DNA from 2 places in the Streptomyces bullii genome. Region 1 is predicted to be linked to the other one. Evidence: riboswitches for the same ligand, from Rfam matches in the RefSeq annotation. Region 1 holds a riboswitch; the other holds the start of a gene.
What was found. A riboswitch is a leader RNA that binds a small molecule or an ion and turns the genes downstream of it on or off. The one in region 1 is predicted to bind S-adenosylmethionine.
Positions count from the first base shown of each region.

Region 2: linked by a shared signal. The riboswitch ahead of thrC (threonine synthase) and the one ahead of ACFPZJ_RS24965 (aminotransferase class V-fold PLP-dependent enzyme) in region 1 are both predicted to bind S-adenosylmethionine.

Region 1 is NZ_JBHSNY010000008.1:452,299-455,674, reverse strand. It holds gene qcrB (cytochrome bc1 complex cytochrome b subunit) at 1-493, shown strand, start outside; gene trpD (anthranilate phosphoribosyltransferase) at 618-1,682, shown strand; SAM riboswitch class IV at 1,759-1,875, shown strand; gene ACFPZJ_RS24965 (aminotransferase class V-fold PLP-dependent enzyme) at 2,062-3,376, shown strand, end outside.
Region 2 is NZ_JBHSNY010000007.1:131,683-135,058, forward strand. It holds gene ACFPZJ_RS21065 (alpha,alpha-trehalose-phosphate synthase (UDP-forming)) at 1-587, opposite strand, end outside; gene ACFPZJ_RS21070 (glucosyl-3-phosphoglycerate synthase) at 660-1,631, opposite strand; SAM riboswitch class I at 1,764-1,921, shown strand; gene thrC (threonine synthase) at 1,940-3,220, shown strand; gene ACFPZJ_RS21080 (MoaD/ThiS family protein) at 3,217-3,376, shown strand, end outside.

The DNA.
Region 1 (3,376 bases):
GACGGCCTTCGGTGTCGCCTGGGTCACCGGCTACATGATCATGCTGATCGGCGGTGGCAACGACATCATCGCCACCCACTTCCACCTCTCGATCAACGCGGTGACCTGGTTCGTCCGGATCGGGTTCTTCGTCGGACCGGTCCTCGCGTTCGTCATCACCAAGCGGATCTGCCTCGGCCTGCAGCGCCGGGACAAGGACAAGGTGCTGCACGGCCGCGAGGCCGGCATCATCAAGCGCCTGCCGCACGGTGAGTTCATCGAGGTGCACGAGCCGCTCAGCCAGGAGCAGATGTACACCCTCACGGCGCACGAGCAGTACGCGCCGGCCGAGATCGGCCCGACGGTCGACGAGAACGGTGTCGAGCGCAAGGTGAAGGGCTCCGAGAGGCTGCGCGCCAAGCTCAGCAACGCCTACTACGGCGAGGGCGCCCAGATCCCGAAGCCCACCGTCGAGGAGTACAAGGAGATCACGAGCGGCCACGGCCACCACTGATCGCTGCGTTCGCCACGCCACGGCCGAAGGGCCCCCGTCCGGTGTTCGGACGGGGGCCCTTCGCCGTGCTCCGGCTGGATAGGGTGGGAGTCACCAACGACCCGTACGACGACCAGGAGCGGCTATGAGCGCTGTGACCCCCGCTGGAGGCGACACCGCGGCGGGCCGCACCTGGCCCGCCCTGCTGAACGGCCTGCTGGACGGCCGGAACCTGAGCGCGGACGACACCGCCTGGGCGATGGACCTGATCATGCGCGGGGAGGCGACCGACGCACAGATCGCCGGCTTCATGGTGGCGCTGCGGGCCAAGGGGGAGACGGTAGAGGAGATCGTCGGCCTGGTCCGGACGATGTACGAACACGCCAACGTCATCGAGGTGCCGGGACCGACCGTCGACATCGTCGGCACGGGCGGCGACGGGGCGAAGACCGTCAACATCTCCACCATGTCCGCGATCGTCATCGCCGGCACCGGCGCCAAGGTGGTCAAGCACGGCAACCGTGCGGCCTCGTCGGCGTCGGGCGCCTCGGACGTGCTGGAGAAGCTGGGCGTCAACCTGAACCTGCCGGTGCAGCGGGTCGCCGCGGTGGCCGAGGAGGCGGGGATCACCTTCTGCTTCGCGGTGAAGTTCCATCCGGCGCTGCGCCATGTGGCCGCCGCGCGCGGCCAGTTGGGCATCCGGACCACCTTCAACGCCCTCGGCCCGCTGACCAACCCGGCGAAGGTGAAGGCACAGGCGGTCGGCGTCGCCGACCCCCGGATGGCGCCCATCGTCGCGGGCGTCCTCGCCGAGCGGGGCAACTCGTCGCTGGTCTTCCGGGGCGACGACGGCCTCGACGAACTGACGACCACGGCCACCTCCCGGGTGTGGGTCGTCCGGGACGGCAAGGTGACCGAGCAGACCTTCGACCCGCGGGACGTCGGCATCGAACTCGTCCCGGTCAAGGCGCTGCGCGGCGCCGACGCCTCGTACAACGCGGAGGTCGCGCGGCGGCTGCTGGACGGCGAGAAGGGGCCGGTGCGGGACGCAGTGCTGCTGAACTCGGCGGCCGCGCTGGTGGCGCTGGAGCCCACGTCGGCTCCGCTGGCCGAGCAGATCCGCGCCGGGATGGAGAAGGCGGCGGAGTCGATCGACTCGGGCTCCGCCCGCAGGGTCCTGGACCGCTGGGTGGCGGTCAGCAACGCCTGACCGGAGCGGAGTCGGCCGTCCCGCGATCCGGACACGAGTTGCGGGACGGCGATCACCTCGCGTACGTTTCCGAACAGGTCATGAGCGACAGCCATGAGGCCCCGGCCGGCTGTCCGGCAACCCTCCGTCCGTGGCGGGGTGCCCCGGGTGAGGACCAGGTCGTGGACAGCAAGGTCCGCGGCAAGCGCGGACCCCTCGCGATACCAGGGGTCCTGGTCGTCGAGGAGCCTTCCGTGAGCAAGCGAATGCGTTAGGGCCGCAGAGCCCCGCCTCCGCACAGCCCGTATTTCCTCTTCTGTTTTCCCCTTTCCCACGCTGAGCCGTACCCGTCGTACGTATGCTCGCGTGGTGATTCCGTCTGCCTCACGGGAGTTCACCCATGTCCGTCTCCACCGTTGCCGCCGATCAGACCGTTTGTGCGCCTCTGCCCGTTCTGGGGCGTGACGTCACCGTCCCGCTCGTCACCGGTGGTGAGGTCACCTACGCCGCGCTCGACTACGCCGCGAGCGCCCCGGCGCTGCAGCGGGTCTGGGACGACGTGGCGGCCTACGCGCCGTACTACGGCAGCGTCCACCGCGGTGCCGGATACCTCTCCCAGCTGTCGACGGACCTGTTCGAGAACGCCCGCGCGACGGTCGCCGAGTTCCTCGGCTGCCGGGACACGGACCAGGTCGTCTTCACCCGTTCCACCACCGACTCGCTCAACCTCCTGGCCCGGGCGCTCCCGGCCGGCTGCGAGGTCTTCGTCTTCGAGACCGAGCACCACGCCTCCCTGCTGCCGTGGCAGGACGCGCGGGTCACCTACCTCGACGCGCCGCGCAGCCCGCGGCAGGCCGTCGAGACCCTGGAGCGCGCCCTGGCCGGCCGTGACCCCCACGGCCCGGCCCTGGTCTGCGTCACCGGCGCCTCCAACGTCACCGGCGAGCTGTGGCCCGTACGGGAACTGGCCGCCGCCGCGCACGCGCACGGTGCCCGGATCGTCCTGGACGCCGCCCAGCTCGCCCCGCACCACCCGGTGAGCGTCCGTGACCTGGACGTCGACTGGGTCGCCTTCTCCGGGCACAAGCTGTACGCCCCGTTCGGCTCCGGCGTGCTGGCCGGCCGCGCCGACTGGCTGCGCGCGGCCGAGCCGTACCTCGCGGGCGGCGGCGCCAGCCGCAGGGTCACCCGGCGCACGGACGGCGGAGTGGACGTGGAGTGGCACGACACCGCCGCCCGGCACGAGGCCGGTTCGCCCAACGTCATCGGCGCCTACGCCATCGCCTCCGCCTGCAAGGCGCTCAGCGAGGCCGGGTTCGACGCGCTCGTCGCCCGGGAGCGGTACCTGATCCGGAAGGTCAGGGAGGGACTCGCCGACGTTCCCGAGGTCCGCATCCTCTCCCTCTTCGGCGACGACGCCCCGCGCGTCGGGGTGATCTCCTTCGTCGTCGACGGCTGGAACAGCTCGCACTTCGCCGCCGCGCTCTCCGCCGAGTACGGCATCGGCGTCCGCGACGGCCTCTTCTGCGCCCACCCGCTGGTGCGCACGCTGCTCGGGAGCGACCCGCAGACGCAGGGCGAGTGCGGTGCGCCCGAGGCGGCCCCGGGCGAGAAGTCCCTCAACGCCATCCGGGTCAGCTTCGGCGCGGGCACCCCGGACGAGCACGTGGAGCGCTTCGTCGGCGCGGTGCGGGAGCTCGTACGCGACGGCGCGA
Region 2 (3,376 bases), on a different contig from region 1:
CCGCGCAACACCTGGCCGGCGACGTCCTCCGGGAGCATCCGGAAGTACTCCGGCGGCGCCCACGGTGTGTGCGAGAAGTGCCCGATGCGCAGGTCCGGGCGCAGTGCGCGCAGCATGCCCGGCACCAGCGTCAGGTGGTAGTCCTGCACCAGCACGGCCGCACCCTCGGCCGCCTCCTCGGCCAGCGCCTCGGCGAACGCCCGGTTGTACGTCTCGTACGACGCCCACTGCCGCCGGAACTCCGCGTCGAAGACCGGCTCCAGGGGCGTCTGGTAGAGCATGTGGTGCACGAACCACAGGACCGAGTTGGAGATGCCGTTGTAGGCGTCGGCGTGCACGTCGGCCGGGATGTCCAGCATCCGCACGCCGTCCTCGCCGACCCTGCGCCGGACCGCCTCGCGGTCGCCGTCGGACAGCGCCGAGCACACCCACAGCGCGCCCGCGTCCGGCCCGATCGCCGACAGCCCGGAGACCAGCCCGCCGCCGCCCCGTTTGGCGTGCAGCGAGCCGTCGTCGCCGACCGAGTAGGAGACCGGGCCACGGTTGGAGGCCACCAGTACCTGCGCAGCACCGTACGTTGAAGCCATACGCCTCAACCTAGCCCGGCCCGGAAACGCTCAAACGTACGATCCCGCCGTATACGGCCGGACGCGTGCACCTCACGCCACCTTGCGTTTCTGGTACTCGGCGATCTCCACCATCGGCGGCCGCTCCTCGGTGTCCACCGAGTACGTGCGCGGTTCGAAGCCGTCCTCGCCCCGCTCGAACTGGGTGAGCGCCGGCCGGATCAGATGGCCGCGGGCCAGCCGCAGCTGGGCCGTGCGGTAGATCGCGGCGGACATCCGGCCGAGCGCCTGGCCGTCCTGGTGCCGGTGCTTGCGCACCCCGACGTCGACCTGGGCGAGGGCGTCCAGGCCCACCAGGTGCAGGGCGTCGACCAGCATGCCGAGCTCCACGCCGTACCCGACCGGGAACGGCAGCTGTTCCAGCAGCGAGCGGCGGGCCGCGTACTCGCCGCCGAGCGGCTGCACGAAACCGGCCAGCTGCGGCCAGTGCATGTTGAGCAGCGGGCGGGCCATCAGCTCGGTGACCCGGCCGCCCTGCCCGGCCGCCGTCGTGCCGGAGGCGGGCCCGTCGGACACGGTGAGCGGACGGTCGTACATGGCTTTCACCAGGTGCACGTCCGGGTCGGTGAGCAGCGGGCCGACGATCCCGGAGACGAAGTCGGAGGAGAACTCCCTCAGGTCGGCGTCGACGAAGCAGACGATGTCCCCGCGGGTGGCCAGCAGGGAGCGCCACAGCACCTCCCCCTTGCCGGGCAGGGCCGGGAGACGCGGGAGTATCTCGTCCCGGTGCACCACCGTCGCGCCCGCGGCGGCGGCCACCTCCGACGTGCGGTCGGCCGACCCCGAGTCGACGACGACGATCTCGTCGACCAGGGGCACCTGCCGCATGAGGTCGTGGCGGACGACCGCGACGATGTCGCCGACGGTCTCCTCCTCGTTGAGCGCGGGCAGGACGACGGAGACCGACTGGCCCGTGCGGTGCTTGGCGGCCAGGATGCGGTGGAGGGGGCGATCGGTCACGGACCAGGAGCGGGTGCTCAGCCAGCGCTCGACTTCTTCCAGCACGGTCTGCGGGCTCCTCACTGTTGTCTCGCGGTTCGGACGACTATCTCAACTGTCCTGGCCTTCGGTTACAGTCTTGACCAACGCGGGTGACCATCGCATGTCCGGGGTCGCCCGCCGCTGACAACCGCATACAGCTCATCCAGAGGGGCAGAGGGACACGGCCCGATGAAGCCCCGGCAACCCTCCAGCCGGTTCTCGTAGGTCACTGGCGACCGCTTCGCGCGAGGCTCCCGGCTAGGGAAGGTGCCAAATCCGTCTCACGGCGAGATGCGTCGTGAGGAAGATGAGGAGAAAGGGCCTCGCCTCACATGGCTGTGCAGACTGCTGCAAGCACCACCCATTCCGTCGACCTCGGTCCCGCGGCCGCGCTGAGCTGCCGCGAGTGCGGTCACCGGGTACCCCTGGGACCGGTCTTCGCATGCGAGGAGTGTTTCGGCCCGCTGGAGATCGCCTACGACTTCTCCGCCTACGACGCCGAGGAGCTCCGCAAGCGGATCGAGGCGGGCCCCGCGAACATCTGGCGTTACGCGCCGCTGCTGCCCGTCCCCGCGGACGTGGCCGGCAAGCCGAACCTGAACCCGGGCTGGACCAAGCTGGTCCAGGCCGACAACCTGGCGCGCGAGCTCGGCGTGACCGGCGGACTGTATGTGAAGGACGACTCCGGCAACCCGACGCACTCCTTCAAGGACCGCGTCGTCGCCCAGGCCCTGGAGGCCGCCCGCGCCTTCGGCTTCACCACGCTCTCCTGCTCCTCCACCGGCAACCTGGCCGGCGCCGTCGGCGCGGCCGCCGCCCGGGCCGGTTTCCGCTCCTGCGTGTTCATCCCGCACGACCTGGAGCAGGGCAAGGTCGTCATGGCCGCCGTCTACGGCGGTGAGCTCGTCGGCATCGACGGCAACTACGACGACGTGAACCGCTTCTGTTCCGAGCTGATCGGCGACCCGGCGGGCGAGGGCTGGGGCTTCGTCAACGTCAACCTGCGGCCGTACTACGCGGAGGGCTCCAAGACCCTGGCGTACGAGATCTGCGAGCAGCTCGGCTGGCGGCTGCCGGACCAGATCGTCGTCCCGATCGCCTCCGGTTCGCAGCTCACCAAGATCGACAAGGGTCTGCAGGAGCTGATCAAGCTGGGGCTGGTCGAGGACAGGCCGTACAAGATCTTCGGTGCTCAGGCCGAGGGCTGCTCGCCGGTGTCGACGGCCTTCAAGGCCGGGCACGACGTCGTACGTCCCCAGAAGCCGAACACGATCGCCAAGTCCCTCGCCATCGGCAACCCGGCCGACGGCCCCTACGTCCTGGACATCGCGCGCCGCACGGGCGGTGCCGTGGAGGACGTCACGGACGAGCAGGTGGTCGACGCGATCAAGCTGCTGGCCCGCACCGAGGGCATCTTCGCCGAGACGGCGGGTGGCGTGACGGTGGGCGTCACGCGCAAGCTGATCGACAACGGCGCACTGGACCCGTCCAAGACCACCGTCGTGCTGAACACCGGCGACGGCCTCAAGACCCTCGACGCGGTGGCCGGCACCGGTCTGACCGCCACCATCCGCCCGACCCTGGACTCCTTCCGAGAGGCTGGCCTCGCATGAGCGTGACCGTCCGCATCCCCACCATCCTGCGCACCTACACCGGCGGCCAGGCCGAGGTTCCGGCCGAGGGCGCGACCCTCGCCGAGGTCATCGCCGACCTGGAGAAGAACCACACCGGCATCGCCGCCCGCGTCCTGGACGACCAGGGCAAGCTGC